Regions from separate parts of the Streptomyces sp. NBC_00029 genome, predicted to be linked through region 1. Evidence: riboswitches for the same ligand, from Rfam matches in the RefSeq annotation. Region 1 holds a riboswitch; the other holds the start of a gene.

What was found. Region 1 has a riboswitch for S-adenosylmethionine ahead of thrC (threonine synthase). Riboswitches for the same ligand answer to the same signal wherever they lie in the genome.
Region 2: it holds a riboswitch for S-adenosylmethionine, as region 1 does, so the genes downstream of both, OG753_RS13910 (aminotransferase class V-fold PLP-dependent enzyme) here and thrC (threonine synthase) in region 1, are expected to answer to the same signal.

The regions. Positions count from the first base shown of each region.
Region 1 covers NZ_CP108292.1:4,281,293-4,296,816, reverse strand. Annotated here, with positions in the region: gene OG753_RS20095 (flavin reductase family protein) at 1-390, opposite strand, end outside; gene cdgB (diguanylate cyclase CdgB) at 693-2,468, shown strand; gene OG753_RS20085 (CBM35 domain-containing protein) at 2,537-3,589, shown strand; gene OG753_RS20080 (1-phosphofructokinase family hexose kinase) at 3,730-4,650, opposite strand; gene nagA (N-acetylglucosamine-6-phosphate deacetylase) at 4,763-5,914, opposite strand; gene OG753_RS20070 (ROK family protein) at 5,914-6,846, opposite strand; gene OG753_RS20065 (extracellular solute-binding protein) at 7,023-8,321, shown strand; gene OG753_RS20060 (DUF3263 domain-containing protein) at 8,435-8,671, shown strand; gene otsB (trehalose-phosphatase) at 8,711-9,559, shown strand; gene OG753_RS20050 (trehalose-6-phosphate synthase) at 9,658-11,091, opposite strand; gene OG753_RS20045 (glucosyl-3-phosphoglycerate synthase) at 11,138-12,088, opposite strand; SAM riboswitch class I at 12,273-12,430, shown strand; gene thrC (threonine synthase) at 12,448-13,722, shown strand; gene OG753_RS20035 (MoaD/ThiS family protein) at 13,775-14,053, shown strand; gene OG753_RS20030 (cold-shock protein) at 14,469-14,675, shown strand; gene groL (chaperonin GroEL) at 15,000-15,524, shown strand, end outside.
Region 2 covers NZ_CP108292.1:2,894,855-2,910,378, forward strand. Annotated here, with positions in the region: gene OG753_RS13865 (glycosyltransferase family 4 protein) at 28-1,170, opposite strand; gene OG753_RS13870 (hypothetical protein) at 1,194-2,309, opposite strand; gene OG753_RS13875 (NlpC/P60 family protein) at 2,335-3,390, opposite strand; gene OG753_RS13880 (NlpC/P60 family protein) at 3,636-4,664, opposite strand; gene OG753_RS13885 (NYN domain-containing protein) at 4,917-6,281, opposite strand; gene OG753_RS13890 (hypothetical protein) at 6,322-6,561, opposite strand; gene OG753_RS13895 (rhomboid family intramembrane serine protease) at 6,698-7,420, shown strand; gene OG753_RS13900 (Lrp/AsnC family transcriptional regulator) at 7,417-7,698, shown strand; gene OG753_RS13905 (ferredoxin) at 8,296-8,880, opposite strand; gene OG753_RS13910 (aminotransferase class V-fold PLP-dependent enzyme) at 8,894-10,288, opposite strand; SAM riboswitch class IV at 10,487-10,603, opposite strand; gene trpD (anthranilate phosphoribosyltransferase) at 10,695-11,759, opposite strand; gene OG753_RS13920 (ubiquinol-cytochrome c reductase cytochrome b subunit) at 11,938-13,578, opposite strand; gene OG753_RS13925 (Rieske 2Fe-2S domain-containing protein) at 13,575-14,633, opposite strand; gene OG753_RS13930 (c-type cytochrome) at 14,630-15,439, opposite strand; gene OG753_RS13935 (heme-copper oxidase subunit III) at 15,516-15,524, opposite strand, start outside.

The DNA.
Region 1 (15,524 bases):
CTCGCCGCGTACGTACGGCAGATCGGCGAAGAGCAGCCGGTCGCTGATGCGGCCCTTCATCGCGAAGCGGCCCGCAACCTGGAGCTGGTGGTCGGCGAGCACCGAGACCGCCCACAGCGGCTGTTCCGCCAGCAGGTCGTCCATCCGGGACCCCTCGCGCAGGCTCACCAGGACCAGCGGGGGATCCAGGGAGACGGACATGAAGGCCGTCGCCGTCATGCCGACGTCCTCGCCGCGGGGGCCGTCGGCCGACAGCGGGGGCTCGTGCGCGGTGATCAGGCACACGCCCGCCGCCAGCCGGGACATCGCGGCCCGGAACTCGTCATTGCTCACTCCCTCAGCATGGGGGTTTCCGTGGGGCGGGGTGGGTACGGGGGTCGTCTTCAGCACGCTGAAACGCTAATCTCGCCCTTCCGCGCCGCACATCGGGCCCTGGTCCGAGTCGCGTCCCCGCCCCTTGGCCTAGGCCCGGGCGTATCGTTTGCTCTCGGGAATGAGAGGGAGCGCTCCCAGTCGTGCACGAGCCCACTGCGCACCGATATTCACCTGATGTGACTTGAGTCACAGAGGGCAAGATTTGTTGACCCTGTGTACCTGGCGCACAGCTCACTGTGATTCAGTGGACGGGACACCGCAACGAAACGCCGATGACAAACCTGGAGTTGCTGTCGAGGTCTCGGGGAGAGCGAGCAATGGAGACCGAGTCGGAGCCGTACGTCCGTCTTGCGACCCTGCGGCAGCTGCACCGGGTGGTGGCCGAGCTCAATACGGCCCGGAGCCTGGCGGACACTCTGCAGACCGTCGTGGACGGCATCGTCGTGGGCCTCGGCTACGAACTCGCCTGTGTCAACCTCGTTCGCCCGGACGGTGATCTCGTCGTCGCCGCCTTCGCCGGCGACCCCGCCGCGGAGGCCCTCATCACCGGCCGGGTCGGCTCCCGCGCCTCCTGGGAACGCCGCCTGACGATGGGTGAGAACTGGGACGGACTCAGGTTCATCCCGCACACCGAGGGCTGGGTCCTCATGGAGGACGACGTCCCCCAGTGGCACACCGACGGCCCCGATCCGCGCTTCGAGGACGAGTGGCATCCCGAGGACCGGCTCTATGCGCCCATGTATGCGTCCGGCGGGGAACTTCTGGGTGTCATTTCGGTGGACAGACCGCGCAACGGCCGCCGGCCGGGAGCCTGGGGCCGCGAAGCGCTCCAGATGTACGCCTTCCAGGCGGCGATTGCCATCAGCAATGCCAGGCTCCGGGCGAACATGCAGCGCGCCCTCGTCCGGCTGGAGCGCGAGCAGCAGGCGCTGCGGGCCAGTGAAGAGTCGTTCCGCCAGGCCTTCGAGTACGCGCCCAGCGGCATGGCCATCGCCGAGATGGGCGGCGACCAGCACGGCCGGCTGCTGCGGACCAACGACGCGCTGTGCCGGCTGCTCGGCCGCCCCGCCTCCGTCCTGCGCCGCTACTCCTTCTCCGACCTGGTCCACCCCGAGGACATCGGCACCCTGCTGCGCACGTCCGCCGAGGGCGGCCGCGCCGAGCTGCGCCTGGGCCGCCGCGACGGCACGTATGTATGGGTCTCGCTGCGCAATTCCGTCGTCGCCGACGCCGCCGACGGGCCCCGGTTCCTGCTCACGCACGTCGAGGACATCGAGGAGCGCAAGCGGCACGAGCTCCAGCTCGCCCACCGCGCCAGCCACGACTCGCTGACCGGCCTGCCCAACAGCGCCGAGCTGCGGGCCCGGCTCGGCGCGCGGCTGTGCCGCAGGCCACAGTCCGTACGGGCCTCCGCGATCGAGGCGCTGGACGCGGCCTTCGAGGGGCGTGACGGGTACGACGGCCACGCGGCGCACGGCGGCCACGCGGCTCACGGCGGCCACGCGGGGCATGACGGGCACCCGGTGGGGGCGGAGGCGGGTGGTGCCGGTGAGCACGGGTTTCACGCCGACGGCCCAGACCGTTTCGCCGGGGCGGACCCCTTCGAGTTCCCCGGGGCGCCGCCCGCCCCGTCGGACGGCCCGTACGACCACCACGTGCACACGGTGGCGCCCGCGACCGACATCGACGACGGTACGAAGGGGCTCGCGGTCCTCTTCTGCGACCTCGACGGCTTCAAGTCGATCAACGACCGGTTCGGGCACCACACGGGCGACGCGGTCCTGATCGAGGTCGCCCGGCGGCTGACGACCGGCGTCAGGGACGGTGACACCGTCGCCCGGCTGGGTGGTGATGAATTCGTCGTCCTGGCCGACGGCCTCGGCGCGGCGGACGCCGCCGACCTCGCGGTCCGGCTCCGCAACGCGATCATCCCGCCGATCAGGGTGGACGGCCGTGCGGTGCGGGTCGGGGCCAGTTTCGGCATCGGATGGGCCAGCTGCGGGATGTCCGCCGACGAGGTGCTGCGCTCCGCCGATCAGCGGATGTATATCGAGAAGAGGTCCCGGTCGAAGGCCCATCGCAGGGCGGGCTGAGGCGATCTGCCGCCCGTGGGTGCACGTGTTCGGGGTAGGCTCCCGGGGGTCGAAAGGAGTGACCTGCGATGACGACGCCCGCGAACAACGTCCCGCACGGTGGGGCGAACAAGCCCGAGGACGACGATCCGTTCGGCTACCTCTACGAGGATGGCCAGGCGGCCGGAGCCACACCGCCCGCGTCGGGCGGTGGATACGGCTACCCGGGCGCGTCGGGCGGCGGTCACAACGGTCCCCAGCCCGGTGTCCCGCGCACCTCGCACCACCAGGTGCGTACGGTCGGGGACCGGCGGAACGGCGGCCCGCGCGGCCCCGTCCCGCACCAGCAGAACACCCCGCAGACCCCGTACCCGCAGTACCAGTCCCCGGAAGCCCTCCAGGCGGGCGGCTACGGCGTTCCGGCGCAGCAGGCGCACTCCCCGCAGCACCAGACCCAGACGGTCGCGCACCCGGGCGGTCACGGCGGTGGTCACGGCGGTCGCGGCGGCGGCAGCTCCAGCCGTCGCGGTCTGCTGATCGCGGCGGTCGCAGTGGTGGCCGTGGTCGTGATCGGCATCGTCGCGGCCCTGCAGTTCGGCGACAAGGACAAGGGCAAGGAAGAGCCCTCGGCGAACGGCGGCCAGCAGTCCGCGGCCCCGCAGAACCCGGCCAGCCCGGCCCCGAGCAGCCCCAAGCCCTCGCAGGCCCCGCTGCCGAAGGGCGAGGCCGCCGGTGCGGGCATGGTGCTGACCGGTGGTGCGCGGCTGGAGAACACGGTGCCCGGTTCGAAGAGCTCGGGCGGCCAGTACGTCGCCGGCTTCAACCAGCAGGGTGCGGCGCTCACCTGGACGGTGGACGTGCCGGAGGCCGGCGAATACACGCTGTTCGTCAACTACGGCGTTCCCGGCAAGCCCGGCAAGGCGACCCTCACGGTCAACGGGCAGAGCCCGAACCAGTCGCTGAACCTGGACAACTTCGCGAAGGCTGCGGACGGCGCCTGGGACAAGGGATGGACGCGCACCTTCGCGTTCATCAACCTCAAGAAGGGCACGAACGCGATGAGGATCTCGTGCGAGGCCGGCAACCAGTGCGACGTCGTCTTCGACCAGCTGGAGCTGGCTGCGGGCCACGTCAGGCGCTGACGCCGGGGACACACGTCCCGGCCACGCACATCAGGCCCTGCCGCGCACGCGCGGCAGGGCCTGATGTCGTCGTACGGAGGGCCTGCCGGCCCTTGTGCGCAGGGCAGCGTGCGGAAGGGCGGGGCGGACCTGCCGGGTCGTCAGCCGCCGGCACGGACGCGTACGGCGTGCCGCAGCTCCTCGTAGACGCCGGCGTCGAACGCTCCTGCCGTCGGGGCGAGGACCGTGGCCGCCGAGAGGGCCACCGCGCGGGAGAGGCGAGCCGGCCAGTCGAGGCCCTCCGCCACCGCCGACAGCAGGCCGGCCACCGCGGAGTCCCCGGCTCCGGTGGGGTTGCCGGACAGGGCGCGCGGCGGGGACGCCTGCCAGGTGCCCTCGGCGGTGGCGGCCAGCAGGCCGGCCGGGCCGAGCGAGGTGACCACCGCGTGGGCGCCCCGGCGGCGGGCGTCGCGGGTGGCGGGGAGCGGGTCGCGGGATCCGGTGAGCTCGGCCAGTTCGGCGGCGTTCGGCTTGATGATCTCGGGGCGGGCGGCGACCCCGCGGCGCAGGGCCTCGCCACTGGCGTCCAGCAGGACGGGCACTCCGGCCGCCCGGGCCGAGCGGACGAGCAGGGCGTACGCGCCCACCGGCACTCCGGGCGGGAGGCTGCCGCACAGGGCGACGGCGTCGGCGCCGTACACGAGGTCCTCGTACCGGGCGAGGAACCGCGACCACTCCGCGGCCGTGATCAGCGGGCCGGGCTCGTTGAACTGCGTGGTGTCGCCGGAGGCCGCGTCGGCCACGGCGACCGTGCGGCGGGTGTTGCCCGCGCAGGGCACCAGGGCGTCCACCACGCCCGGGGACCGCTCCAGCAGACCCCGTACGACGGAGCCGACCGGGCCGCCCGCGAAGCCCGTCGCCGTCACCTCGTGGCCGATCGCGGCCAGCACGTGCGCGACGTTGAGGCCCTTGCCGCCGGGGCGTTCGGAGACGGTGGAGACCCGGTGCGAGGCGTGCGGAAGCAGCCGTGGCACTTGGTACGTGACGTCGAGCGCGGTGTTGAGCGTCACGGTAAGGATCATGGGCACTCCCGGGTCTGTTGCTGCCGGGATCATGCCAAACGGAAGCCGGTCGGCCCAGCCCTCGGGCCGACCGTTCTCCCTGCTTACGGCCGGTCGGCCGTCAGATGTGCGGTCAGGAGGGCGGGCTGACGATCCATTCGCCGCGGCGCATGACGCCCTTGACGTCGAAGGCGGCGTCCAGGACGACGAGGTCCGCGTACTTGCCGGGCTCCAGCGAGCCGATCTCGTCGTACAGGCCGATCAGCTTGGCGGGATTGGCCGAGATCGCCTGGACCACGGACTCCACCGGCAGCTTGTCGAGGGTCACCGAGCGCTTGAAGGCGGTGTCCAGGGTGAGGGTCGAGCCGGCGATGGAGCCGCCCTCCACCAGCCGTGCCACGCCGTGCCTGACCTCGACCTCCAGCGGGCCGAGGTGGTAGGTCCCGTCGCCGAAGCCGGCCGCGTCCATCGCGTCGGTGATCAGCGCCACGCGGTGCGCGCCCGCGTGGTGGAAGGCGAGTTCGAGGGCCGCCGGGTGCAGGTGGGTGCCGTCGTTGATGAGCTCGACGGTGATCCGCTCGTCCTCCAGCAGCGCGGCGATCGGGCCGGGCTCGCGGTGGGCGAGGGGCGGCATCGCGTTGAAGAGGTGGGTGGCCACGGTCGCGCCCGCGTCGATGGCGGCGCGCGTCTGCTCGTAGGTGGCGTCCGTGTGGCCGATCGCCGCGATGACCCCGTGCTCGGCGAGCAGCCGTACGGAGTCCAGGCCGCCCGGCAGTTCGGTGGCCAGGGTGAACATGCGGGCGGCGCCGTGCGCGGCGTCGATCAGCTTGCGGACCTCGGCCGGGTCGGGGTCGCGGAGCAGGTCCTCCTTGTGCGCGCCCTTGCGGCAGGGGTTGATGAACGGCCCCTCGAAGTGGATGCCGGCGATCTCGCCCGCTTGCGTCAGTTCGGCGAGCAGGGCGGCGCGGCGGGCCAGTTCGTCCAGGTCGCCGGTGACGGTGGAGGCGACGAGGGTGGTGGTGCCGTGCTCGCGGTGGGTGCGGACGCCCTTGAGGACGTCCTCGGCGGTGCCGGAGGTGAACGAGGCGCCGCCGCCGCCGTGGTTGTGGATGTCGACGAAGCCGGGGACGATCCAGTGCCCGGACAGGTCGACGGTGCGCGTGCCCGCGTCGGCGCTGCCGGCGATGCGGTCGCCGTCGACGATGACCCTGCCGCTCGCCACCGTCCCGGTGGGCAGCACCACCCTGGCGCCGGAAAGAACAGTGCTGTGTGCGCTTCCGGACATCAGGCAGGTACCTCCGTGGCGAGTAGGTCCCAGGCGAGCAGCCCTGCGCCCAGGCATCCGGCGGTGTCCCCGAGGGCAGCCGGAACGATGTGGGGGAGCCGCTGGAACGTCACGCGCTCCTCCACGGCCGTCCGTAGTGGTGTGAACAAGGTTTCCCCGGCCTCCGCCAGCCCGCCACCGATGATCAGCGTGCGGGGGTCCAGCAGGGTGATGGCGGTGACCAGTCCGTCGGCGAGGGCGCCGACGGCGGCGAGCCAGACCTCCCGGGCGCGCGCGTCACCGGATTCGACGGCCTTGGCGCAGTCCGCGGCGTCGGCCGCGGGGTCGCCGGAGGCCTCCGCCCAGGCGCGGCTGACGGCCGCCGCGGAGGCGAGGGTCTCCAGGCAGCCGTGCTGGCCGCAGCCGCAGGCGGGGCCGCCCGGGCGCACCACGATGTGCCCGATCTCGCCCGCGTAGCCGTGGGCACCGGCCTCGATGCGGCCGGCGATGCCGATGGCTCCGGCGATGCCGGTGCCCAGCGGGACGAAGAGGAAGCGGTCGGCGCCGCGGCCTGCGCCGATGCGGCCCTCGGCGAGTCCGCCCGTGCGCACGTCGTGGCCGAGGGCCACCGGGATGCCGCCGAGGCGTCTGCTGAGCAGGTCGCGCATCGGTACGTCGCGCCAGCCCAGGTTCGCCGCGTAGACGGCGATCCCGTTCTCGGCGTCGACGATGCCCGGGACGGCGACCCCGGCGGCCGAGGCGGGCCGTCCGAAGCGCTCCCGGCCGGTGTCGAGCAGCTCGGCGGCGAAGTCCTGGATCGTCTCGACGACGGCGTCGGGGCCCCGCTCGCGGCCGGTGGCCCGGCGCGCTTCGTGGAGCAGGGTGCCGTCGTCGGCGACGAGGGCGGCCTTCATCCCGGTGCCGCCCACATCGAGGGCGATGACGTGTTTCACGGATTTCACAGAGACAGTCTCGCGTGTTCGGCGGGGAAAGGTCTAGTCCAATGAGGGAGATTGTTGACCGGCCATACAAATTCGGAACCCAGGTGGGGAGCCCGATGTGGACGAGCCGCCAAAGTGGTGTAGACCTTACGTGGATCGTACGTACAACAAGGGGTGGATGGAGAACTGTGAAGGGCCGTTACCTGAGCCTGGCCGCGTCCGGTGCCGTGCTGTGCCTGACCGCCGTGACGCTGACCGGCTGCGGAGCCCTCGGCGGACTCACCGGAGACAACGAGGTGACCCTGCGGGTCGTGGCGGCCGACTACGGGGACAATCCGCAGAACTCCTCCCAGGCCTACTGGAAGGGCCTCGCCGAAGCCTTCGAGAAGGACCACCCGGGCATAAACGTCGAGGTCAGCGTCTACTCCTGGTCCGAGGTCGACGCCAAGGTCGGCGACATGGTCAAGGCCGGCAAGGCCCCCGACATCGCCCAGATCGGCGCCTACTCCGACTACGCGGCCGCCGGAAAGCTGTACTCGGCGGAAGAGCTGCTCTCCGTGAAGACCGAGGCCGACTTCCTCGGCCCGCTCGCCGACGCCGGCAAGGTCAAGCAGGTCCAGTACGGCATGCCCTTCGTGGCCAGCACCCGGCTGCTCTTCTACAACGAGAAGCTGCTGGCCGAGGCCGGAGTGATCGCCAAGGACGCCAAGGGCTGGCAGCCGAAGAGCTGGGCGGACCTGGAAGCCGCCGCCAAGAAGCTCAAGGCCGCGAACGTGCCCACCCCCTTCGCGGTGCCGCTGGGCCGCGAGGAGGCGCAGGCCGAGACCATGATGTGGATGCTCGCGGGCGGTGGCGGCTACACCGACAACGAGGAGTCGTACGCGATCGACTCCGCCCCCAACGTCAAGGCGCTGGAGTTCCTGCGGGACAAGATGGTCGGCCAGGGGCTGACCGGCCCCGTGGAGCCCGGCAAGCTGGACCGGCAGGCCGCCTTCGACGCCTTCACCAAGGGCGAGGTCGGCATGCTCAACGGGCACCCGACGCTGCTCAAGCAGGCCGAGGCCAAGGGCGTGAAGTTCGGCATGGTGCCGCTGCCGACCTCCGACGGCAGCGATCAGCCCGCGATGGGCGTCGCGGACTGGGTCATGGCCTTCAAGACCGGCCACCGCGCGCAGTCCGGCAAGTTCCTGGACTTCCTGTACCAGCCGAAGAACGTGACGGCCTTCACCGAGAAGTACGACCTGCTGCCCGCCACCACCAGCGGCTACCAGGCCAAGCAGGCGGCGACGGGCGGCTCGGCGCCGCAGCTGAAGCCGTTCCTGACGGCGCTGCCCGGCTCGCGGCTCTACCCGGTCGGCAAGAAGTCCTGGGCGGGCGTCAGCGAGGACATCAAGCAGAACATCGGCAAGACCGTCCAGCCGGGCGGACAGCCGGCGAAGGTGCTGGAGGAGATCGCCACGTCGGCCCGGACGGCGGAGCCGCGCTGACCGGGGCGCGCGGGCCGGGCGCGCGGGCCGGGACTGCTGACCGGTGCGTCCGGCCTGGGCGCACGGTCGGTGCCGGCGGGCCGGGTGTCAGAGCCCGGCGTTAATCTGGCGGTATGACGGACGACGGGCAGCTGACGGCCACGGAGGCCGCGGTGCTCGGGTACGAGGGACGCACCTGGCCCGGGCCCGGAGCCAAGGAACGGGCCATCCGGGAAGGGCTGGGGATGACCCCCGTCCGCTACTACCAGCTGCTCAACGCGCTGATGGACGACCCGCGGGCGCTGGCCCACGCGCCCGGCACGGTGAACCGGCTGCGCAGGATCCGCGAGGCGCAGCGGGCCCGGCGATAGCCGTAGCCGTCCCACCGTTGGGCCGTTAGGGTCGTGCGTATGGGGAGCCATCCGCACGACTTGCCGATGCCCGTCACCGCAGCCGGACGCGAGGGACTCGAAGCCCTGCTCCGCGCACCCCGCCGGTCCGTGGTCGCCCTGGACTTCGACGGCACTCTCGCCGACATCGTCCCGGACCCGGACCAGGCCCGAGCCCACCCCGGAGCCGTCCCGGCCCTGTCCGCACTCGCACCCGAGGTCGACTCGGTGGCAGTGATCACCGGACGGCCTGCGGGCGTCGCCGTCCGCTACGGAGGCTTCGCCGGGGTCCCCGGCCTGCAGCACCTGGTCGTCCTCGGCCACTACGGGGCCGAACGCTGGGACGCCGTCAGCGGCATCGTCCACGCGCCCGCCGAGCACCCCGGGGTGGCGGCGGTCCGGGCCGAGCTGCCGGGGTTCCTGGACTCCATCGGGGCCTGGCGCGGCACCTGGATCGAGGAGAAGGGCCGGGCCCTGGCCGTGCACACCCGGCGGGCGGAGGATCCGGCGGCGGCCTTCGCGGCGCTGCGCGAACCCCTGGCCGAGCTGGCGGCGCGGCACGGGCTGATGGTCGAGCCGGGGCGGGCGGTGCTGGAGCTGAGGCCGCCCGGCATGGACAAGGGCGTCGCCCTGACGGAGTTCCTGGCGGAGCGGGACGCAGAGGCGGTGCTGTACGCGGGCGACGACCTGGGTGACCTGGCGGCGTTCGCGGCGGTGGAGAAGGGCCGTACGGACGGCCTGCCGGGGCTGCTGGTGTGCAGTGGCTCCGCGGAGGTCCCCGAGCTCGCCGCGCGGGCCGACCTGGTCCTCCCCGGCCCGGGCCCGGTCGCCGCCTTCCTGGCCACCCTGGCCGCGGCCATCCGCCCCTGACGGTCCGCTGTGGGGGCGCCGCCGCCTGTGTTTCAGCCCCTCCGGCGTTTGAGGAGCGGGGTCCGGGGCGGAGCCCCGGCAGCGGCGCCGCAGGGTGGTCAGTCGGTCAGGGCCGAGAGCTGGGCCGTGAACCACTGGGCCGGGGGAAGGGACGTCGCCGCCGCCGCGAGGCGCTTGCAGCGTTCCGCGCGCTCGGCCACCGGCATCGACAGCGCCGTGTGCAGCGCCTCCGCCGTCTGCGTCACGTCGTACGGGTTCACCGTCACCGCGTCCCGGCGGAGTTCCTCGTACGCCCCCGCCCCTGTGGACAGCACCAGCACGCAGCCCGCCTCCGACACCACCGGGATCTCCTTCGCCACCAGGTTCATCCCGTCCCGCACCGGATTCACCAGCGCCACGTCCGCCAGCCGGTACGCCGCCAGTGAGCGCGCGAAGTCGTCCTTCACCGACACCAGCACCGGCTGCCAGTCCTCCGTGCCGAACTCCGCGTTGATCTCCGCCGCCAGCTCCGCCACCGCCGCCGTGTACTCCCGGTAGACCCGCAGGTCCTGCCGCGACGGGTAGGCCGATGCCAGGTGGACCACCCGGCCGCGCCACTGGGGGCGCGCGGTCAGCAGTTCCCGGTAGGCCAGCAGGCCGCGCAGGATGTTCTTCGACAGTTCGGTGCGGTCCACGCGGACGATCGTCCGCAGTCCGTCGACCTCCGCCCGCAGCTCCGCCAGCTTGTCGTTGACCTCCGGCCGGTTCGCCAGCGCCCGCAGCTCGTCGCCGTCCACGCCCAGCGGGTACGCGCACACCCGGGTGGTGCGGGCCGGCCACACCGAGTACCGCTGGTGTTCCACCACCGAGCCGTCCTGCACCGTGGACCGGCCCCACGCGTCGTCCAGCTGCGCCGATCCCAGGAACTCGGCCGCCCAGGCCTCGGTGTGGAAGCCGAGCACGTCCGCGCCGAGCATGCCCCAGAGCAGGGTCTCGCGCACCTGGTCAGGCAGCATGGCGAGGTAGCCGGGCGAGGCCCACGGGGTGTGCGTGAAGTGCGCGATCCGCAGGTCGGGCCGGAGCACCCGCAGCAGTCCGGGCACCAGGGCCAGGTGGTAGTCCTGGACCAGGACCGACGCGCCCTGCGCGGCCTCCTCGGCCAGGGCTTCGGCGAAGGCCTGGTTGTAGCGCTCGTACGACTCCCACCGGCGGCGGAATTCGGCGTCGAAGACCGGCTCGCGCGGGACGTCGTACAGGTGGTGGTGGGTGAACCAGAGCACGGAGTTGGCGATGCCGTTGTACGCGTCGTCGTACATGCTGGGATCGATGTCCAGCATCCGGACGCCCGGCTCGGCCACACCCCGGCGGACCGCCTCACGGTCCGCGTCCGACAGCGCCGCACAGATCCACAATGCCTCCGGCTGCTCCGCGAGGGCCGTGGAGAGTCCGGAGACGAGACCGCCCCCGCCGCGCCGGGCGCTGAGCGCTCCGTCCTCGGCCAGGGCGTAGGAAAGGGGGCCGCGGTTCGCTGCAACGAGCACCTGGGAAGCCATGCGGCCAACCTAGCCCGGCCCACCCCTGCTCAAACCGTACGTTTCCTCACGCCACGCGCCGCAGTGCGTACTCCTTGATGCCCGCCATCGGCGGCCGTTCCTCGGTGTCCACCGGGTACGTCCGCGGCACGAACCCCTCCGGCCCGCGCTCGAACTGCGTCAGCTCGGGCCGTACGAGATGCCCGCGCGAGAGGCGTACCTGGGCGGTGCGGTAGATCGCCGCGGCCATCCGGCCCAGCGCCTGCCCGTCCTGGTGGCGGTGGACCCGTACGCCGACGTCCACCTGGGCCAGCGCGTCCAGACCGACCGTGTGCAGGGCGTCGACCAGCAGGCCCAGCTCGACGCCGTACCCGACGGGGAACGGCAGCCGTTCCAGCAGGGAGCGGCGTACGGCGTACTCGCCGCCCAGCGGCTGGACGAAGCCGGCCAGCTGCGGCCAGTGCAGGTTCAGGAGCGGGCGGGCGACGAGCTCGGTGACCCGGCCGCCCTGGCCGGGAGCGTCGCCGAGCGGGCGGTCGTACATCGCCTTGACGAACTGCACGTCCGGGTCGGTCAGCAGCGGGCCGACGATCCCGGAGACGAAGGAGGCGGAGAAGTCCCGCAGATCGGCGTCGACGAAGCAGACGATGTCCCCGCCGGTGGCCAGCAGCGAGCGCCACAGGACCTCGCCCTTGCCGGGCAGCGCCGGGATGCGCGGCAGCACCTCGTCGCGGTGCACCACCCGGGCCCCGGCCTTCGCCGCGACCTCCGCGGTGCGGTCGGTGGACCCCGAGTCGATGACGACCAGCTCGTCCACCAGGGGGACGGGCAGTGACTCGATCAGCTCACGCCGGATCACCTCGACGATCGCGCCGACCGTCGCCTCCTCGTCGAGCGCGGGCAGCACGACGCTGACCGTCGTCCCGGCCGCCCGTTTCCGGTCGAGCAGCTGGTCGAGCGGTCGGTCGGCGGCGGACCAGGAGCGGTCGGCCAGCCATCGCTCCACCTCTTCCAGCACCCTCAGCACTCCCTGCGTGTCGGCGATATTCGCCGGTATGTGATCCATCTCGAGGTTCGGACGCCTGTCTCAACCGCCCGGCCCTTCGGTTACAGTCTTGAACAACGCGAAGGACCACCGCATGCCGGGGGTCCTCGCGACAAACGCCCGGGCGCGCCGAAGAGCGCGCCGCCCGGTGCCATACCGCTCATCCAGAGGGGCAGAGGGACACGGCCCGTTGAAGCCCCGGCAACCCTCCAGTCGGTTCTCGCGATCGCGCAGCAGCGCTCGTCAGCGAGGTCCCCGGCTAGGGAAGGTGCCAATTCCGTCTCATGGCGAAGTGCGCCATGGGGAAGATGAGGAGAAAGGGCCTCGCCATCATGGCTGCACAGACTGTCGCCACCTCTGTTGATCTCGGACCTGCCACCGGCCTTTCCTGTCGTGAGTGCGGTACCCGCTTCGAGCTCGGCCCCATCTTCGCGTGCGCCGAGTGCTTCGGACCGCTGGAAGTCGCCTACGACCTTCCGACCGGTGACCCCGATGCCCTGCGTGCCGCGATCGAGGCCGGCCCGAACAACATCTGGCGCTACGCGCCGCTGCTTCCCGTCCCCGCGGACGTCGCCTCCAAGCCGAGCCTGAACCCGGGCTTCACCAAGCTCGTGGACGCCCAGAACCTGGCCAAGGAGCTGGGCGTCACCGGCAAGCTGTACGTCAAGGACGACTCCGGCAACCCGACGCACTCCTTCAAGGACCGCGTCGTGGCCATCGCCGTCGAGGCCGCCCGCGCCTTCGGCTTCACCACCCTCTCCTGCTCCTCGACCGGCAACCTGGCCGGCGCCGTCGGCGCCGCGGCCGCCCGGGCCGGCTTCCGCTCCTGCGTGTTCATCCCGCACGACCTGGAGCAGGGCAAGGTCGTCATGGCCGGCGTGTACGGCGGCGACCTGGTCGGCATCGAGGGCAACTACGACGACGTCAACCGCTTCTGCTCCGAGCTCATCGGCGACCCGCTGGGCGAGGGCTGGGGCTTCGTCAACGTGAACCTCCGCCCGTACTACGGCGAGGGTTCCAAGACCCTGGCGTACGAGATCTGCGAGCAGCTCGGCTGGCAGCTGCCCGACCAGCTGGTGATCCCGATCGCGTCCGGCTCGCAGCTGACGAAGATCGACAAGGGTCTGCAGGAGCTGATCAAGCTCGGTCTCGTCGAGGACAAGCCGTACAAGATCTTCGGCGCCCAGGCCGAGGGCTGCTCCCCGGTGTCCACCGCCTTCAAGGCCGGTCACGACGTGGTCCGCCCGCAGAAGCCGAACACCATCGCCAAGTCCCTCGCGATCGGCAACCCGGCGGACGGCCCGTACGTCCTGGACATCGCGCGCCGCACCGGTGGCTTCGTCGAGGACGTCAACGACGAGCAGGTCGTCGAGGCGATCAAGATCCTCGCGCAGACCGAGGGCATCTTCGCCGAGACCGCGGGCGGCGTGACCGTCGGCGTGACGAAGAAGCTGATCGAGAACGGGCAGCTCGACCCGACGCTGACCACCGTGGTCCTCAACACCGGTGACGGCCTCAAGACCCTGGAGGCGGTGGCCGCGGACAGCGGGCAGACCGCCACCATCCGCCCGAGTCTGGACGCGTTCCGCGCCGCCGGCCTGGTCTGACCGGGTCCGTCCGACACCCTCTCCTCCGCCCTACCGGAAAGGCAGTAGCGCCATGAGCGTCAACGTCCGCATCCCCACCATCCTGCGCACCTACACCGGCGGCGCCGCCGAGGTCCCGGCCGAGGGCGCGAACCTCGCCGAGGTCATCGAGTCCCTGGAGAAGAGCCACCCGGGCATCGCCGCGCGCGTCCTGGACGACCAGGGCAAGCTGCGCCGTTTCGTGAACGTCTACGTCAACGACGACGACGTGCGCTTCGAGGGCGGGCTGCAGGCGGCGACGCCGGACGGCTCCGGTGTCTCGATCATCCCGGCCGTCGCGGGCGGTTGCTGATTCCCCGGATCCCCGGGATCACCTCCTAGGTGACACGCGCAAACCGAAATTGCCCCCTCCGCTAAAAGCGGAGGGGGCAATTCTGCTTGATTGGGCACGGTAGGGTTGGGGAAGTCCCCTCCGCTGTTCTTGCCCGCCGCATATGAACGGGCCGCGTGAGGGTCGACATCGGGCCAATGTGCAAGTGCGGTATGGGGCTTTGGCGAGATATGTCAGGCCCGAGTTGCCCTGGAGTATGGCAAATTTTCACTCTATTTCAATGTTTCTCGGTGTCCAGAATTCTCATCGGATTGACCTGTTGCAGACAGCATCCGCGCAGATACATTCAGCCTCGGTCGACGCGTTCCGACGCAAGTTCTGACCCGGGATCGCGAAGTGCGTTCCTGCGCAAGGGCCAGTAATAGGGGAGTTAGGCATGGCTCAGGGCACCGTCAAGTGGTTCAACGCGGAGAAGGGCTACGGCTTCATCGCGGTCGACGGTGGTGCGGATGTGTTCGTCCACTACAGCGCCATCCAGATGGACGGGTACCGCACCCTTGAAGAGGGTCAGCGGGTCGAGTTCGAGATCTCGCAGGGCCAGAAGGGTCCGCAGGCGGACATGGTCAAGCTCGCACTCGGCTAGTCCTGGAGCGATCGACCACCGACGCACAGAGTTCATTGAAGACCTGGCACGGCACGAGGGGCCCACATCCTGGACACGGGATGGGGGCCCCTCGTGCGTCTGCCCGGTAGTGGCGGGGCGTTGCCCCAAGCCGCTTGCACTCGGAGGGGTCGAGTGCTAATCATTGGCGTTAGCACTCTCCCGGTGAGAGTGCTACTGAACGAGGACCGGGTCGGTGAGGCCCGCAGGGTCCGGTGGGAAGGAACCGCCGGGCACGCAGGCCGTCCGTCGCGGGCGCGGGCGCGGTCCGGAGCAATCCACCGCTGTCCGGGAGGACCACTTCAGATGGCCAAGATCATTGCGTTCGACGAGGAGGCCCGCCGCGGCCTCGAGCGTGGGATGAACCAGCTCGCCGACGCCGTCAAGGTCACCCTTGGCCCCAAGGGTCGCAACGTCGTCCTTGAGAAGAAGTGGGGCGCCCCCACGATCACCAACGATGGTGTCTCCATCGCCAAGGAGATCGAGCTCGAGGACCCGTACGAGAAGATCGGCGCCGAGCTGGTCAAGGAAGTCGCCAAGAAGACGGACGACGTCGCCGGCGACGGTACGACCACCGCCACCGTGCTGGCCCAGGCGCTCGTCCGCGAGGGCCTGCGCAACGTGGCCGCCGGTGCCAACCCGATGGCCCTCAAGCGTGGTATCGAGAAGGCCGTCGAGGCCGTCTCCGCCGCCCTGCTGGCGCAGGCCAAGGATGTCGAGACCAAGGAGCAGATCGCTTCGACGGCCTCCATCTCCGCCGCCGACACCCAGATCGGCGAGCTCATCGCCGAGGCCATGGACAAGGTCGGCAAGGAAGGCGTCATCACCGTC
Region 2 (15,524 bases), 1.4 Mb from region 1:
CCCCGGCAGCGGCGCCGCACCCGGCGATCAGAGCAGCTCGCGAAGCCGTTCGGCCAGAAGGTCCCAGCGCCAGCGGTCCTCGACCCATGCACGGCCGGCAGCGCCCATACGCGCCCGCAGCTCCGGATCCTGCAGCAGGGTGACGATCCGGTCCGCCGCCTCCTCGGGGGATCCGCCCCGAACGACCCAGCCCGTCTCACCGTCCAGCACCGCGTCCGGCGCCCCGCCCGAGTCGCCCGCGATCACCGGCAGACCCGTCGCCGAGGCCTCCAGGTAGACGATGCCGAGCCCCTCCACGTCCAGTCCGCCCCGCCGGGTCCGGCACGGCATGGCGAAGACGTCACCCGCGCCGTAGTGGGCCGGGAGCTGCGACCACGGGACGGCTCCGGTGAAGACGACCGAGTCCGCGACCCCCGTCCGGACGGCCAGCTCCCGCAGGTCCGCCTCGTAGGGCCCGCCGCCCACGATCAGCAGCACCGCGTCGGGCACCGCCGCCAGGATCCGCGGCATCGCCTCGATCAGCGTGTCCTGCCCCTTGCGCGGCACCAGCCGGGAGACGCAGACGACCACCGGCCGCTCCGTCAGCCCGAGGCGGGCCCGCACCTCCGCTCCGCCCGATCCCGGGTGGAAGGTCTTCTCGTCCACGCCCGGCGGGAGTTGGACCATCCGGGCCGCCGCCCGGTCCGTCACCGCGGAGGCGATCCGCGAGCGCGTGTACTCCCCCAGGTAGGTCAGCGTGTCGGTGCCCTCGCCGATCCGCCGCAGCAGCTGCCGCGCGGCCGGCAGCTGGGCCCAGCCCGCCTCGTGCCCGTGCGTGGTCGCCACGATCCGCCGCGCACCCGCCCGCCGCAGCGCCGGGCCCATCAGCCCGAGCGGTGCCGCCGCCCCGAACCACACCGACTCGCAGCCGTGTTCGCGCAGCAGGCCCACCGCCCGCCGCGTCACGCGCGGGGTCGGCAGCAGCATCGTCGTACGGTCGCGGACCACCTGGAACGGCTGCTCCGCGTCGAAGGCCGCGGTGGCCTCGCGGCCCTCCGCGCTGTGCTTCCAGGTGGAGGCGTAGACGACGATCCGGTCGGGATCCAGCCGTAGCGCCATGTTGTGCAGGAAGGCCTGAATGCCGCCCGGTCGCGGCGGGAAGTCGTTGGTCACGATCAGCGTCTTGTGCATCGCTGCCAACGTACCGGACGCCCTCAGCGGAACTCCTCCCGCAGGGCTTGGCGCCAGTCCTCCGTCAGCGCCGCCGGATCCACGCCGAGGGCCCCCCGCACCGCCACCGGCCACGGCTCGCGCCCCGCCCTCCCGTACAGGTCCACCAGCGCCGCCTCGCCCCATCGCTCCGCGATCATCCGGCAGGCCAGCCAGGACCCCTCGTAGGCCCGCGCCAGCGCCTCCGGGTCGCCGCCGAAGGCGAAGTCCCGCGCCCCGGGCAGCTCGCCCGGCACGTCGCCCCGCCGCACGGCCCTGGCCAGCGCGGGGGCGGCCTGCTCCGGGGTGGCGGGGCCCGCGCGGTACGCCGCCCAGTCCGCGAAGCCCTCGGAGAGCCACAGCGGGGTGGTCGCGGTGGTCGCCGCCCGGGTGGCCACATGGGTGACCTCGTGGGTCAGGACGACCGCGCGGCCCGCCGGGCTGAGCTCCGCCCACCCCTCCGGGTTGACGACGACGCGGTCGGCGGGGGCCGCAGCCGCACCCACCCGGCCGGTCGTGACGGCCCCCATGCCCCGGTACTCGGCGGCCGGGCGGCCCAGCAGCTGCGCCATCCGGTCCACCGAACCGGGCACCAGGACCACCGCCCGCCCCGCCCAGGGCCCAGGCCAGGCCTTGCTCACCGCCGGCACCGCCCGGTCGGCCTCCGCCGCGATCGCGGACAGCGTCCCGGCGTCCTGCCCGACGCCCAGCACCAGCGAGTGCGCCCCGCGGACCACCGCCACCGGGCCCTGGTCCCAAAGCTGCGGCAGCGCGCCCGGCGCGGCCCGGTCGCCGGTGACCCGCCACCGCCCGCCGTCCCGGGTGAGGCGCACCTCGCGGGCCGAGGCGGCCGCGGCCGCGTCGTAGCCGGCCAGCCGGTAGCGCAGCTCGGCCCGGGCGGTGGCCCCCGCGCCGTCGCGCCCGACCGCGGAGACCTCGTACTCCCATCCCTCCAGCGGGATCCCGGCGAGCTGCGCGGGCGGCGTCCGCGACCAGTCGGCGACGGCCTCCCGGATGTCCCGCTCGGCGCCGTCCCGCGGTGCGGGCGCCCCGCACCCGGCGAGCAGCGCGCTCAGCAGGAGCGGCAGCACGCGTACGAGGGACCGTCGGACGGGGGACATCCGACGATCGTACGCACGGGTGCGGTCAGGGGCGGGTCACCGAAGAGACGGGCATCATCCCGACGGGGTCGTAGCGCACCCGGGCCCCGGGGTACGGCGCGTGCACCACCTGGCCGTTGCCCACGTACATGCCGACGTGGCTGGCGTCCGAGCGGTACGTCACCAGGTCGCCCGGACGGGCCTGCGACAGCGGCACCTGCCGCCCGGCGTGCCGCTGGGCCTGCGAGGTGCGCGGCAGGGAGACCCCCGCCTGCCGGTACGACCAGACCATCAGCCCGGAGCAGTCGAAGCCGGAGGGGCCGGTGGAGCCCCACACGTAAGGCCGGCCGACCGCGGCCCGGGCCGCCATCACGGCGGTCGCGGCGCGCCCCGAGGAGGGGCCGAGGGAGGGGAGGTCGGGCAGCCCCTCGGGGCGGCCCCCTGAGCGCGAGGCGCGCTCGTAGTCGGCCCGCTCCTCGGAGGGCATGGCGTTGAGCAGCCGCCGGGCGGCCGCGAGCTTCGCGGTGACGGAGCGCTTGTGCCGGGCCACGTCGGAGCGCAGGGCGTCGAGTTCGGCGAGCTTGCGGGAGGCCTCCTGGCGCTCCTGGCCCAGTTCGCGCTGCTCCTCGCGGAGTTCGTCGAGCTGCCGGGCCTGGCGGCCGGTCAGCCGGTCGAGGGCGGCGGCCTGCTCCAGGTACGCGTCGGGGTTCTCGGCCAGCATCAGCCCGACGGCGGGGTCGATGCCGCCGCTGCGGTACTGGGCCCCGGCGAAGGTGCCGAGGACGCCCCGCATGGTGTTGATGCGTTCCTGGCCGCGGGCCACCGCGTCCTGGGCCCGGTTGACCTCTGCGCGGAGCCGGTCGGCCTTCTCGCCGGCCTCGTTGAAGCGTTCGGTGGCCTGCTCGGCCTCCTCGAAGAGCCGGTCGACCTGGGCGCTGATGCCGGTTCTCGCCCCGCCGCCGGGTTCGTGCGGGAGTCCGGGGGCCGCACTTGCGGGTACTCCCGTCATGGCGACCGCGGCCGTGGCCGCGGCGGCGGTGAGGACGGTGACCTTCGTGTTCCGGTCGAGGCTGCCGAGCCCGGGCCGGCGATGGGACGCCACGTGAAACCGCTCCCTTCCGCTGTGCGGGGCCCGGGTCCGCCCCCCGTGGACGGCCGTGTGCCGGGTTCCGCGCTGGCAGACAGTAGCGGCGCCACCACACGTCGGCCAACGACCGCCGGAGGGCGCACATGCCGACGCCCCGCAGGAGACGCAGGTCACCGGCGGGGCGTGTGGTCAGACGCGGGCCCGGGAATTCGCCCGGATGGGCGGCGTACGGCGCGTCCCGGACCGCGGGGCGGAGCGGATCAGCCGATCCGGACGCCGAACTGGAACGGCATGTTGTCCATGGACTCGTACTTGATGCCGCTGCGCGGGTTCGAGGCGTGCAGCGTCATGTTGTTGCCGGCGTAGAGGCCGACGTGGTGCAGGTCCCCGTAGAAGAAGACGAGGTCACCGGGCTGGAGCTGGCTGCGGCTGATGCGCGTGCCGTCGTTCACCTGGGTGAAGGTGGTGCGGCTGATGTTGACGCCGGCCTGCTTGTACGCCCACTGGGTCAGGCCCGAGCAGTCGTAGACGTTGGGGCCGGTGCCGCCGGACTGGTAGGTGAAGCCCAGCTTGGTCTTGGCGGCGGCGAGGGCGGCTCCGGCGCGGCCGGAGGCCTTCACGTTGCCGAGGTCGACGCGGGAGCTGTCGGCGCGGCTCGCGCGCGTCTCCTCGTCCTTGAGCGCGGAACGCTCCTGCGCGGTCAGGGTGTTGAGCAGGGCCTGGGCCGCGGCGAGCTTCTCCGTCGAGACCTTCTTCTTCTCGGCGAGTTCCTTGCGGGTCGCGTCGAGGTCGGCGAGCTTGCCGGAGGCCTCCTGACGCTGCTGCGCGAGGGTGCGCTGCTTCGCCTGGATCTTCTGGACCGCTTCGACCTGCTTGCCGCTCAAGTGCTCCAGGGTGGAGGCCTTGTCGAGGTAGCTGTCGGGGTCCTCGGAGAGGAGGAGGGCGAGGGAGGGGTCTATGCCTCCGTTGCGGTACTGGGCGCTGGCCATCGAACCGAGCGTGCTGCGCAGGTCGTTGAGGTCGCCCTGCCCGCGCGCCACCTGGTCCTGGAGCTGCCCGATCTCCTTCTCCAGCTTGTCCTGGCGTTCCTGGGCCCCGTTGTACTTCTCGGTGGCCTGCTCCGCCTCTTCGTAGAGGGCGTCGACCTGGGTCTTGACCTCGTCCTTGCTCGGCTTGGCCGGAGCGGCGGAGGCGCCCTGGGCGGAGAGGGCGACGGCCGCGGCCGCGACCGAGGTGAGCACGGTCACACGAGCGCGGGTCGGCTGCTTGGGTCGACGGTGGGACGCCACGAAGGCGAGCTCCTTCTTCCTCGAGCCGCCGAAGAACGCAACTCGGCAGCACCTTCGCCGCCACTCCGAATGAGTGATCTACCGCACGAAGGTTTGACCAGACCCTAGTGACCCATCTGTGATCAGTTCAAATCCTGCCGGGAAAAAATTCGGTCCCTCACCAGGTTCTTTACCTACAGCGCACGCTCTGTGCAGGGCACTTGACGGTGCGTCCTCCACAGGACCCATCAATTCCGGCATTCGGCACGGGAGTTAGGAAACGCGCGAAAGCCGCTTCAGCAACAAAGCGGACGTTACGGGCCTCGCTCCCGCCTTGGCCACCCCGTCGGCGACCTCCCGGTCCGTGGAGACCACGACCACCGGCCGGCCGGGCGGCTCCGCACGCACCAGCTGGCGGATCAGCTCGTCCGCCGTCACCCCGGCCTTGGAGAACAGCACCCGCACCCCGCGCGGCGGCGCGAGCAGCACCGGGGCCGCCAGCTCCGCCCCGTCGAAGACACAGGTCATCTCCGCGCCCGTCTGCGCGGCCAGCATCGACAGCCCGCCCAGCAGCCGCAGCCGCTGCTTCTCCAGCGGCATCGTCGGATAGCCGGTCTTCGTCACGTTGTAGCCGTCGACCACCAGATGGGCCTGGGGCAACGCCAACAGCTGGTCCAGCAACGCCGGATCCGTCTCCGACAGGGCCCGCGCCGCGATGTCCTTCGGCGTCATCCGGCCCGGCTCCACCGCCTCCACGGTGTCCGCCGGCCGCGTCGACAGGGGCGGCAGGGCGAGCTCCCGGCGCAGCCCCTGGGCCGCGTCCAGCACGGTGTCCAGCAGCAGCCGCAGCCGCATGTCCTCGATGCTGCGCCCCTCGCGCGTGGCCCGGCGCGAGGTCTCCAGCGCCGTCTCCACCTCCGCGAGACGCGACTTGACCCGACGGGACTCGCTCTCGGCGGCGGCCACCCGGGCGGCCGCGTCGCCGCGGATCCCGTCGATCTCCGCATTCACCTTGCGCAGGGCCGCTTCACCCCGCTTGACGTCGCTCAGGGCGCTGCGCAGCTTGCGCTGAAGCGATTCCGCTTCCTTGCGGGCCGCGTCCAGCTCGGCCCGCACCTGATCGCCGCCCGTGCGCTGCAGTTCCCGTACGTGGGCCAGCTCCTCGCGCAGGCGCTCCAGCTCGCGCCGGGTCTCTTCGCCGACCCGCTCGGCGTCGGCGCGCTGCGCCTCCTCGCCCGCGGCGGCCACCAGCTTGACCCAGCCGGCCGGCCGCAGGACGAAGGCGGCGGCCGCGACGTCCAGCGGATCCGCGGCCGCCGGCGGCGCGCCCGCCTCCAGCGCGGCGGCCAGATCGGCCTGCGCCTCGCGCACCTTGTCCGCGACCCTGCTCCGGAACACGGCGTCGGACTCGACCGCCGCGGCCATGGCGTTGCCCGCGAACTTGGCGCGCCGGGTCGGGGTGAACCGGGCATACTGGCGCAGCTGCGCCGGGAGGTCCGCGACCGTCAGTCCGCCGAAGGCGTCCGAGACGAGCGCGACGACCCGGCGCCGCACGCCTTCCGGCAGCGGGTGGTCGAGCGCCTCGGCGGCGTCGCCGGCCGCGTCGGCCGGCTCAGCGCCGCTTGCTGGCTCCACAATCCGTCACCCCTACCGTGATCTTCCTGTGGGTGCGCCTCCGTCAGGAGTCCGCGCCCGGCCTGTCCACGAGCTCGATCTGGTCCACCGCGTTGCACCAGCGGCAGCGGACCGACTCGATGGTCTCATTGACCACCTCGCGTTCCTCGACCTTGGGCTCCCCGGCGAGGTCCAGGTGGACGTACTCCACGACCTTCGACGATCGGGTGACGTCGAAGCGCGTGAGGTTGCCGCACAGGGTGCAGCGCCACCGGGTGGTGTCGGTCGGCAGGGGAACCGTCATCAGGCCGCTCTCTCCTTCGTAGCTGATTCAATTAAAGCTGCCCGCGCCGCCGTATGCGTCGTCCTGCGGACCGCAGCTCGTAACCCTACGGCCTGCCACCGCTTCAGGTGGGTCCCCTTGCGTCATGCTCTGTCACATGATCGTAAGGTGGCGGGCCGTTCGCGAGGCCGCCCGGGGACCGGTGGTCACCCATGCGCTGATGGCGGGCTGCGCCGTGGTGTTCGTCCTCGGTCCGGCCTCGGGACTCAATCCGGTCTACGGGACGGGCGACGAGCTGCTGTCCGCCGGGGCCGCGTACTTCCGGCGCTGGGGCGTCGTCCCGGACGAGCTCTTCACGGGCACCCCGCGCGCCTGGCTGACCCCGCTGACCGCATTGTTCGTCCACGGCAGCTGGCTGCACCTGCTCGGGAACATGCTCTTCCTGCACGTCTTCGGCGCGATGGCGGAGGAACGGATGGGCCGCCCGGCCTTCATCGTCTTCTACCTCTGTACGGGCTACCTGGCGATGGCGGCGTACGCGGCGGCCAACGCGGGGTCCCCGCAGACGCTGGTCGGTGCGTCCGGTGCCATCTCGGCCGTACTGGGCGCCTTCCTCTTCCTGCTCCCGCGGGCGAGGGTGACGAGCCTGTTCCCCTTCCTCTTCTTCCTGCCGCTGCGGTTCCCCGCGTGGATGGTGCTGCTCTTCTGGTTCGCCCTGCAATGGGTGGCGGCGCAGCGGGCCGGCAGCGGGCCGGGGGTCGCCTATCTGGCCCATCTGGTGGGCTTCTCCCTCGGCTTCCTGTACGCGTGGGCCCGCTATCGGGGTGCGACTAGAGTGAGGCGACCAGCGACGGCCACCGAGGGAGACAGCCAGCCGTGATCACCGCGATCGTGCTCATCAAGACCAGCGTGGACCGGATCCCCGAGATCGCCGAGTCCATCGCCGCCCTCGAGAACGTCAGCGAGGTCTACTCCGTCACGGGGACGTACGACCTGATCGCGCTGGTCCGCGTGGCCCGCCACGAGAACCTGGCGGACATCATCCCCGGCCGCATCAGCAAGATCCCGGGCGTCGAGGCGACGGACACGCACGTGGCCTTCCGCACGTACTCGCAGCACGACCTGGAGGCGGCGTTCGCGATCGGCCTGGACGCGTAGCACCCTGCGGGCTGCTCGGCGGTGTGCCCTGCGGTGTGCGGCTCGGCCGCGTCGTGCCTCGGGCCGCGCCTCAATCGCCGGCGGGGCTGGGGTGTGCGGGCTGCTCGGCGCAGGTCGGTCCGTGGTGCCGCACCGGGGTATCTCCTCGGCTCGCGCCTACGGCCGTGGTCGAACTATGCGGCCTGGGTTGCGCGCTCGTCCTGCGGGGACACCCCGCCACGCCCCCTCCCCTCCGCCGACGGCTGGCACGGTCGGAGTCCTGCCGTGGGGTGGGGACACGCAGGAGGGTCCCCGGAGGACGAGCGCGCGACCGCGGCCGCCTGTCCGTGACGGGCCCGCGTGCGCCGAGCCGAGGAGACTCTCGTGCGGGGCACCACCCCACACCACCCAGCCCCGCCGGCGCTTGAGGCGCGGCCCGGGCCGGGACAGCCCGCGCCGCAGGGCATTGGCCGAGGAGACTCTCGTGCGGGGCACCGCCCCACACCACCCAGCCCCGCCGGCGCTTGAGGCGCCCCCCGGGCCGGGACAGGCCCGAGCAGACCGGCACCGCCGAGCCCGCCCGCAGGGCACCGGCCCCGCGCTACGGTCACCGCAGGGTCAGAGCCGCGGCAGGCGGTCCGACGGACCCGCCGGGCGGCCTTCCGCCAGGTGGAAGACGTAGCCGCGCAGGTACTCCTCCAGGCCGTCGTCGATGTACGCCACGTACGCCCCGGCCCCGCCCGCCGCCTCGCGTTCGTCCGGCCGCGCCGACACCGACCAGCTCCGCTCCAGGCCCACGGCCCACTCGCGGACGCGGCCCCGGTCCCGCCACCACTCCCGCACCAGCTCCGGCGTCCACCGCTCGTCCCCGTCGCTCGCGAATCCGGCCATCGGGTCCTGCCAGGCCGCGGCCATGACCCGGTACGTCTCCTCGGGCGTGCGCGGCTGGCGGTAGACGAACTCCTGGCCGGACTCGTCGTCGTAAAGGATGTGGTCCGGCGCGACCTCGCGGCCCACCCAGCAGGTGTCCGTCACGGCTCCGTAGAACGGCCCCGGCACGTTCCGCCAGTTACGGTCCGACCACGCGTCGGGCCAGGCGTCCCACAAGAGGGTGTCGTACACGGGCACCCACTCGGCCAGGCCCGGCAGGGGCTGGCCCTCCACGCAGGCGCGGAGGGTCGGTATCGGATCCCAGTAGCTCATGATCCGTACGGTGTCACACGGCCGGGACGCAGCGGCCTTCCTCCGTGCGGTACTGCCACTTCGCACCGTCCGCGACGAGTTCCTTCACCGCGCGGACGAAGCGGTCCACGTGCTCGTCGGGGGTGCCCGCACCGAAGCTGACGCGGATCGCGTTCAGGGAGCGCTCCCCCGGGGCTGCCTCCGGGGCACCGCATTCGCCCTGGGCCTGCGGCTCGCTGCCGAGCAGGGTGCGGACCAGCGGGTGGGCGCAGAACAGGCCGTCGCGGACGCCGATCCCGTACTCCGCGGACAGGGCCGCCGCGAAGTGGGAGCTGTTCCAGCCGTCCACCACGAAGGAGATGACGCCGACCCGCGGGGCGTCGTCGCCGAAGAGGGAGAGGATCCGCACCGCCGGGACCTCCGCCAGGCCGCTGCGGACCTTCGCGACGAGGTGCTGCTCGCGGGCGACGAGGTTCTCGAAGCCCGCCTCGGTCAGGGCCTTGCAGGCCGAGGCGATGGAGTAGACGCCGATGACGTTCGGGGAGCCGGCCTCGTGGCGGGCGGCCGTGGTGTGCCACTCGACGTCCACGCCGCCGTCCTCGCGCCGGGCGACCTTGCGGGAGGCCCCGCCGCCGGCCAGGTACGGCTGGGCCTGCTGCAGCCAGTCCGCGCGGCCGGCGAGCACGCCCGAGCCGAAGGGCGCGTAGAGCTTGTGCCCGGAGAAGGCGACCCAGTCGACGTCGAGCTCCTGGACGGAGACGGGGTGGTGCGGGGCCAGTTGAGCGGCGTCCAGCACGATGCGCGCGCCGTGGGCGTGCGCGGCGGCGGCGAGTTCCTTGACGGGCCACAGCTCGCCGGTGACGTTGGAGGCGCCGGTGACGCAGACGAGGGCGGGACCGTAGGGGTCGCGGTCGGCGAGGGCCCGCTCCAGAGTGGCGACGGCCTCGGCCGGGGTGCGCGGCGCGTTGAGGTAGGTGACCTGCGCGTCCACCCACGGCAGCAGGGAGGCGTGGTGTTCGGTCTCGAAGACGAACACCTGGCAGTCGGCGGGGAGTACGGCGGCGAGCAGGTTCAGCGAGTCGGTGGTGGACCGGGTGAAGACGACCTGGTCGGTGGGTCGGCAGTCGAGGAACTCGGCGACGGTGACGCGGCTCTGCTCGAAGAGGTCGGTGGAGAGCTGCGAGAGGTACCCGGCGCCGCGGTGCACGCTGCCGTAGTACGGGGCGTACGCGGCCACGTCGTCCCAGACGCGCTGCAGGGCGGGGGCGCTGGCCGCGTAGTCGAGGGCCGCGTAGGTGACCTCGCCGCCGGTGACGAGGGGAACGGTGACGTCCCGGCCGAGGACCGCGAGCGGCTCGGCACAGGCGGGGTCCACGGCGGTGGCGACGGCGGCGACGGCGGGGGCAGCGGTGTTCAGGGATGCGGACATGGCGATATCTCCCGGCAGGCAGGGCTGAATGGCTTCGGTGTGCCCGTACGCACGTGGGTACGGGAAGATCCCCGGAAGGTGAGGAGGCCGCACGGAAGCAGCCCTGGTCCGAGGGTGAAGTGGGGGCGGAGTCGCCCTATCGCATTCGCTTGCTCACGGAAAACGCTCCTCGAGAGACCAGGACCCCTGGTGTCGAGGGATCCGCGCTTGCCGTAGGCCTTGCTGCCTACGACCTGGTCATCACCCGGGGCACCCCGCCACGGAAGGAGGGTTGCCGGACAGCAAGCCGGGGCCTAAACGCTGTCACTCGTGACCTGTTCAGCATCCTGCCACAAGATCACGCGAACGCAAGACCCCGGTCCGCATGGTGGAACGGGGTCATCGCTTTCACGCCGTTCCGGCGCCGCTACGCGTTGCTGGCCGCCACCCAGCGCTCCAGGGCGGCCCGCGCCGCACCCGAGTCGATCGATTCGGCCGCACGGGTGATGCCGGCCGCGATCTGCTCCTCCAGGGTGCCCGTGCCGGGGTCCAGGGCCACCAGGGCCGCCGCCGAGTTCAGCAGCACGGCGTCACGGACCGGGCCGGTCTCGCCGGCCAGCAGGCGGCGGGCCACGTCCGCGTTGTAGGAGGGGTCCCCGCCGGCGAGCGCGGAGACGTCGACCAGGGAGATGCCCACGTCGCGCGGGTCGAAGGTCTGCTCGGTGACCTTGCCGTCGCGGACCCACCAGATCCGCGAGGTCGACGCCGTGGTCAGTTCGTCCAGGCCGTCGTCGCCGCGGAAGACCAGCGCGGAGGAGCCCCGCTCGGCGAGGACGCCCGCCACGATCGGAGCCATCCGGGGGTCGGCCACGCCCGAGGCCTGGGCCCGCACCCGGGCCGGGTTCGTCAGCGGGCCGAGGATGTTGAAGGTGGTGCGGATGCCGAGTTCCTTGCGGGCCGCCGCCACGTGGCGCAGGGCCGGGTGGAACTTCACCGCGAAGCAGAAGGTGATGCCCGCCTCCTCGGCGACCTCGACGACCCGGGCGGTGCTGAGGTTGAGGTTGACCCCGAGCTTCTCCAGCACGTCCGAGGAGCCGCTGGCGGAGGACGCGGCCCGGTTGCCGTGCTTGACGACCTTGGCGCCGGTGCCGGCCACCACGATCGCGGACATCGTGGAGATGTTCACCGTTTTGGCCCCGTCGCCGCCGGTGCCGACGATGTCGACCGTGCGGCCCGGGACCTCGATCAGGTTGGCGTGCTCGTACATCGCCCGTACGAGGCCGTTGATCTCCGCGACCGTCTCGCCCTTGGCCCGCAGCGCGACGGTGAAGCCGGCGATCTGGGCGTCGGTGGCCTCCCCGCGCATGATCCGGTCCATCGCCCAGGCGGTGTCCTCGGCGCGCAGGTCCTGGCCGGTCAGCAGAGCGTCGAGAACGCCCGGCCACCCACGGGCCGCCACGCTGTCGCCGCCTGCCGGGGTCGCAACGTTCATGGTCCGCTCCTGCTGTTGGTGGGCCGTCCCCATATTCTGCCGCCCACGTCGAATCGGTCGGGTTCAGCCTATCCAGCCCCGGTTACGGCAAAGAGCCCCGTCCAGACACTGGACGGGGCTCTCGCCGTGGCGACACCAGGACTGACCGAAATCAGTCCCTCATGCGTTCATGCGGGGATCAGTGGTGGCCGTGGCCGGACTGGATCTCCTTGTATTCCTCCACCGTGGGCTTCGGAATCTGGTTGTTCTCGCCGTAGAAGCCCTTGCTGAGCTTCGCGCGCAGCTTCTCGGTGGCCTTCACCTTGCGCTCGACACCGTTCTCGTCGACCGTCGGGCCGATCTCGATCGGCTTGTACTGCTCGTGCGTGGTGAGAGTGTGCAGCTTGCCCTGCGACAGCGGCTCGTGGACCTCGACGAACTCACCGTGCGGCAGACGCTTGATGATGCCGGTCTCTCGACCGTGCAGCACCTTGTCGTGGTCCCGGCGCTGGAGGCCGAGGCAGATCCGCTTGGTGACGATGAAGGCGAGGACCGGGACGACGAAGAAGCCGATCCGGACGAACCAGGTGATCGAGTTGATCGAGAGGTGGAAGTACTGCGCGAACATGTCGTTTCCACCGCCGATCAGGAGCACGATGTACTCCGCGATCCAGGCGACACCGAAGGCGGTGCGGGTCGGGACGTTGCGCGGGCGGTCCAGGATGTGGTGCTCGCGCTTGTCCCCGGTGACCCAGGACTCGATGAAGGGCCAGACGGCGATCGCGCCCAGGACCAGCGGGAAGAGCAGCAGCGGGATGAACACGCCCAGGACGAGCGTGTGGCCCCACAGGTTGATCTCCCAGCCGGGCATGGCCCGGATCAGGCCTTCCGGCATACCCATGTACCAGTCGGGCTGCGCACCGGTGGACACGTGGTCCGGGCGGTACGGGCCGAGCGCCCAGATCGGGTTGATCGTGGCGATGGCCGCGACGGCCGAGATGACACCGAAGACCAGGAAGAAGAAGCCTCCGGCCTTGGCCATGTAGACCGGCAGCAGCGGCATGCCGACGACGTTGTTGTTCGTCTTGCCGGGGCCCGCGAACTGGGTGTGCTTGTGGTAGAAGACCAGGATCAGGTGGGCCACGAGCAGGCCCATCATGATGCCGGGCAGCAGCAGGATGTGCACCGAGTAGAACCGTGCGACGAAGTCGCCGCCCGGGAACTCCCCGCCGAACAGGAACATCGACAGGTACGTGCCGACGACCGGGACGGACAGGATGGCGCCCTGCATGAAGCGGACACCGGTACCCGAGAGCAGGTCGTCCGGCAGCGAGTAACCGGTGAAGCCGGTGAACATGCCGAGGACCAGCAGCAGGAAGCCGAAGATCCAGTTGACCTCACGGGGCTTGCGGAACGCGCCGGTGAAGAAGACGCGCATCATGTGCACGATCATCGCCGCGACGAAGATCAGCGCCGCCCAGTGGTGGATCTGGCGGATCAGCAGGCCACCGCGGACGTCGAAGCTGATGTCCAGCGTCGAGGCGAAGGCCTCGGACATCATGACGCCCTGCATCGGCACGTACGAGCCGTGGTACACGACCTCGTTCATGCTCGGGTGGAAGAACAGCGTCAGGTACACACCCGTGAGGATGATGATGATGAAGCTGTAGAGGCAGATCTCACCCAGCATGAAGGACCAGTGGTCCGGGAAGATCTTGCGCATGTTGGCCTTGGCTAGGCCGTAGATGCCCAGGCGGCCGTCCGCCCAGTCGGCTACTCGCTCGCCGGCGGGCGCCTTGCGCGCCTTGCCGGCCGGTGACTTGGTAGAGGCAGTGCTCATCCGCGCTCCCAGAATGCAGGACCGACGGGCTCTTCGAAGTCGCCGAGCGCTTCGAGGAAGCCTTCGTCATTCACACCGATCCGCAGCTGCGGAAGCGCGTGACCGGCCGGGCCGAAGATGACACGGGCGCCGTCGGAAAGGTCGAAGGTGGACTGGTGGCACGGGCAGAGCACGTGGTGCGTCTGCTGCTCGTACAGGCTGATCGGGCAGCCGACGTGGGTGCAGATCTTGGAGTAGGCCACGATCCCGTCGTGGGACCACTCCAGTTCCTTCTTGTCCTTGATGTCGTCCGGCTGAATGCGGACGATCATCAGGGCGGCCTTGGCGATCTGGACCTGGAAGTCGTGCTGCTCCTCCTCCAGGCCTTCCGGCCTGGCGAAGGTCAGCGACCCGACGAGCACGTCCTCGGGACGCAGCGGCTCGTTCGTGTTGTCGTTGATGAGCAGCTTGCCCTTGGCCCACAGGGTCTTGCGCAGCTTCTGCTCGGGCAGCGGGCCCAGGTCGCGCAGCAGCATGACACCGGCGAGCGGCACCATGGCCATCGCACCGAGCAGCGTGTTGCGGATCAGGGGACGCCGGCCGATGCCGGACTCGTTGGCGCCGTCGGCGAAGTCCTGCAGGACCTGCGCCTTGACCTCCGGCGGAGCGGCGATCTCGTGGCGCTCGGCGGCGACCTCGACGTCGGACATCAGGGTGCGGGCCCAGTGGACCGCGCCCGCGCCGATGCAGAAGAGGGCCACGCCCAGGGTCATGCCCAGGGAGAAGTTGAGCGCGCTGATCTTCCCGATGGGGAAGATGTAGACGATCTTGTCGACCGGGAAGATCACGTAGGACGCGATGAAGCCGATCGTCGCCAGCATCGACAGCGTGAAGAGCATCGCGACGGTGCGCTCGGAGCGCTTCGCCGCCCGCTCGTCGATGTCCTGGATGCGGGGCTTGTGGACCGGCAGGCCCGGGTCGGCGAACGGGTCGTCCGCGACCGCGACGCCACCGTGGTGGGCGTCTCCCTGCTCGGTCGGCAGGTGCTTCTCTTCGGGAATCTCTTGGTTACTCATGACTTCTTGGCCTTAGCGGTGTGGGCCGCGACCCAGACGGCGACAGCGATCAGCGCACCCAGGGCGAAGATCCAGCCGAACAGACCCTCGGAGACGGGGCCGAGGCCACCGAGCTTCAGGCCACCGGGGCTGGTCGACTTCTCGCCGTTGACGTTCTCGAGGTACGCGATGATGTCCTTCTTCTGCTTCTCCGGCATGGTGCTGTCGGGGAAGGAGGGCATGTTCTGCGGGCCGGTCTGCATGGCCTCGTAGATGTGCTTCGGCGAGACGTCCTCAAGGTTGGGGGCGTACTTGCCGTTCGTCAGCGCGCCGCCTTCGCCGGTGAAGTTGTGGCACTGCGCGCAGTTGTTGCGGAACAGCTCACCACCGTTGGCGATGTCGGCACCCGCCGGGTCGTACTGCTTCTCGGTCGGCGTGATCGGACCGGCGCCGAGCGACGCGATGTACGCGGCCAGCTGGTCGATCTGCGCCTGGTCGTAGATGACGGGCTTCTTCGGCACCTGGGCGCCGGGCTGCTGGGCGGGCATGCGGCCCGTGCTCACCTGGAAGTCGACGGCCGCGGAGCCGACGCCGACCAGGCTCGGGCCGTCAGAGGAACCCTGACCGCCGGTTCCGTGGCAGCTTGCGCAACCCACGGCGTAGAGCTTCTTGCCCTCCTCGATGGCGAGGGACTGGGCGGTTTCATCGGCCTGCGCCTTGCCCGCGGGGGCGAAGGCGGCGTACAGCCCCCCAGTGGCCGCCAGCGCGAGGAGTAGAACGACGACCGCCGCCAGCGGATGGCGTCGTCGTGCGGAGAGCTTTTTCACGGATTACCCCGGTGTCAGGATCTTCTGCGTCGGTGTGTCTGGATGGAGTGCCGGGTCTTGCCCGGTGACGTGTTCGCTACTTGAT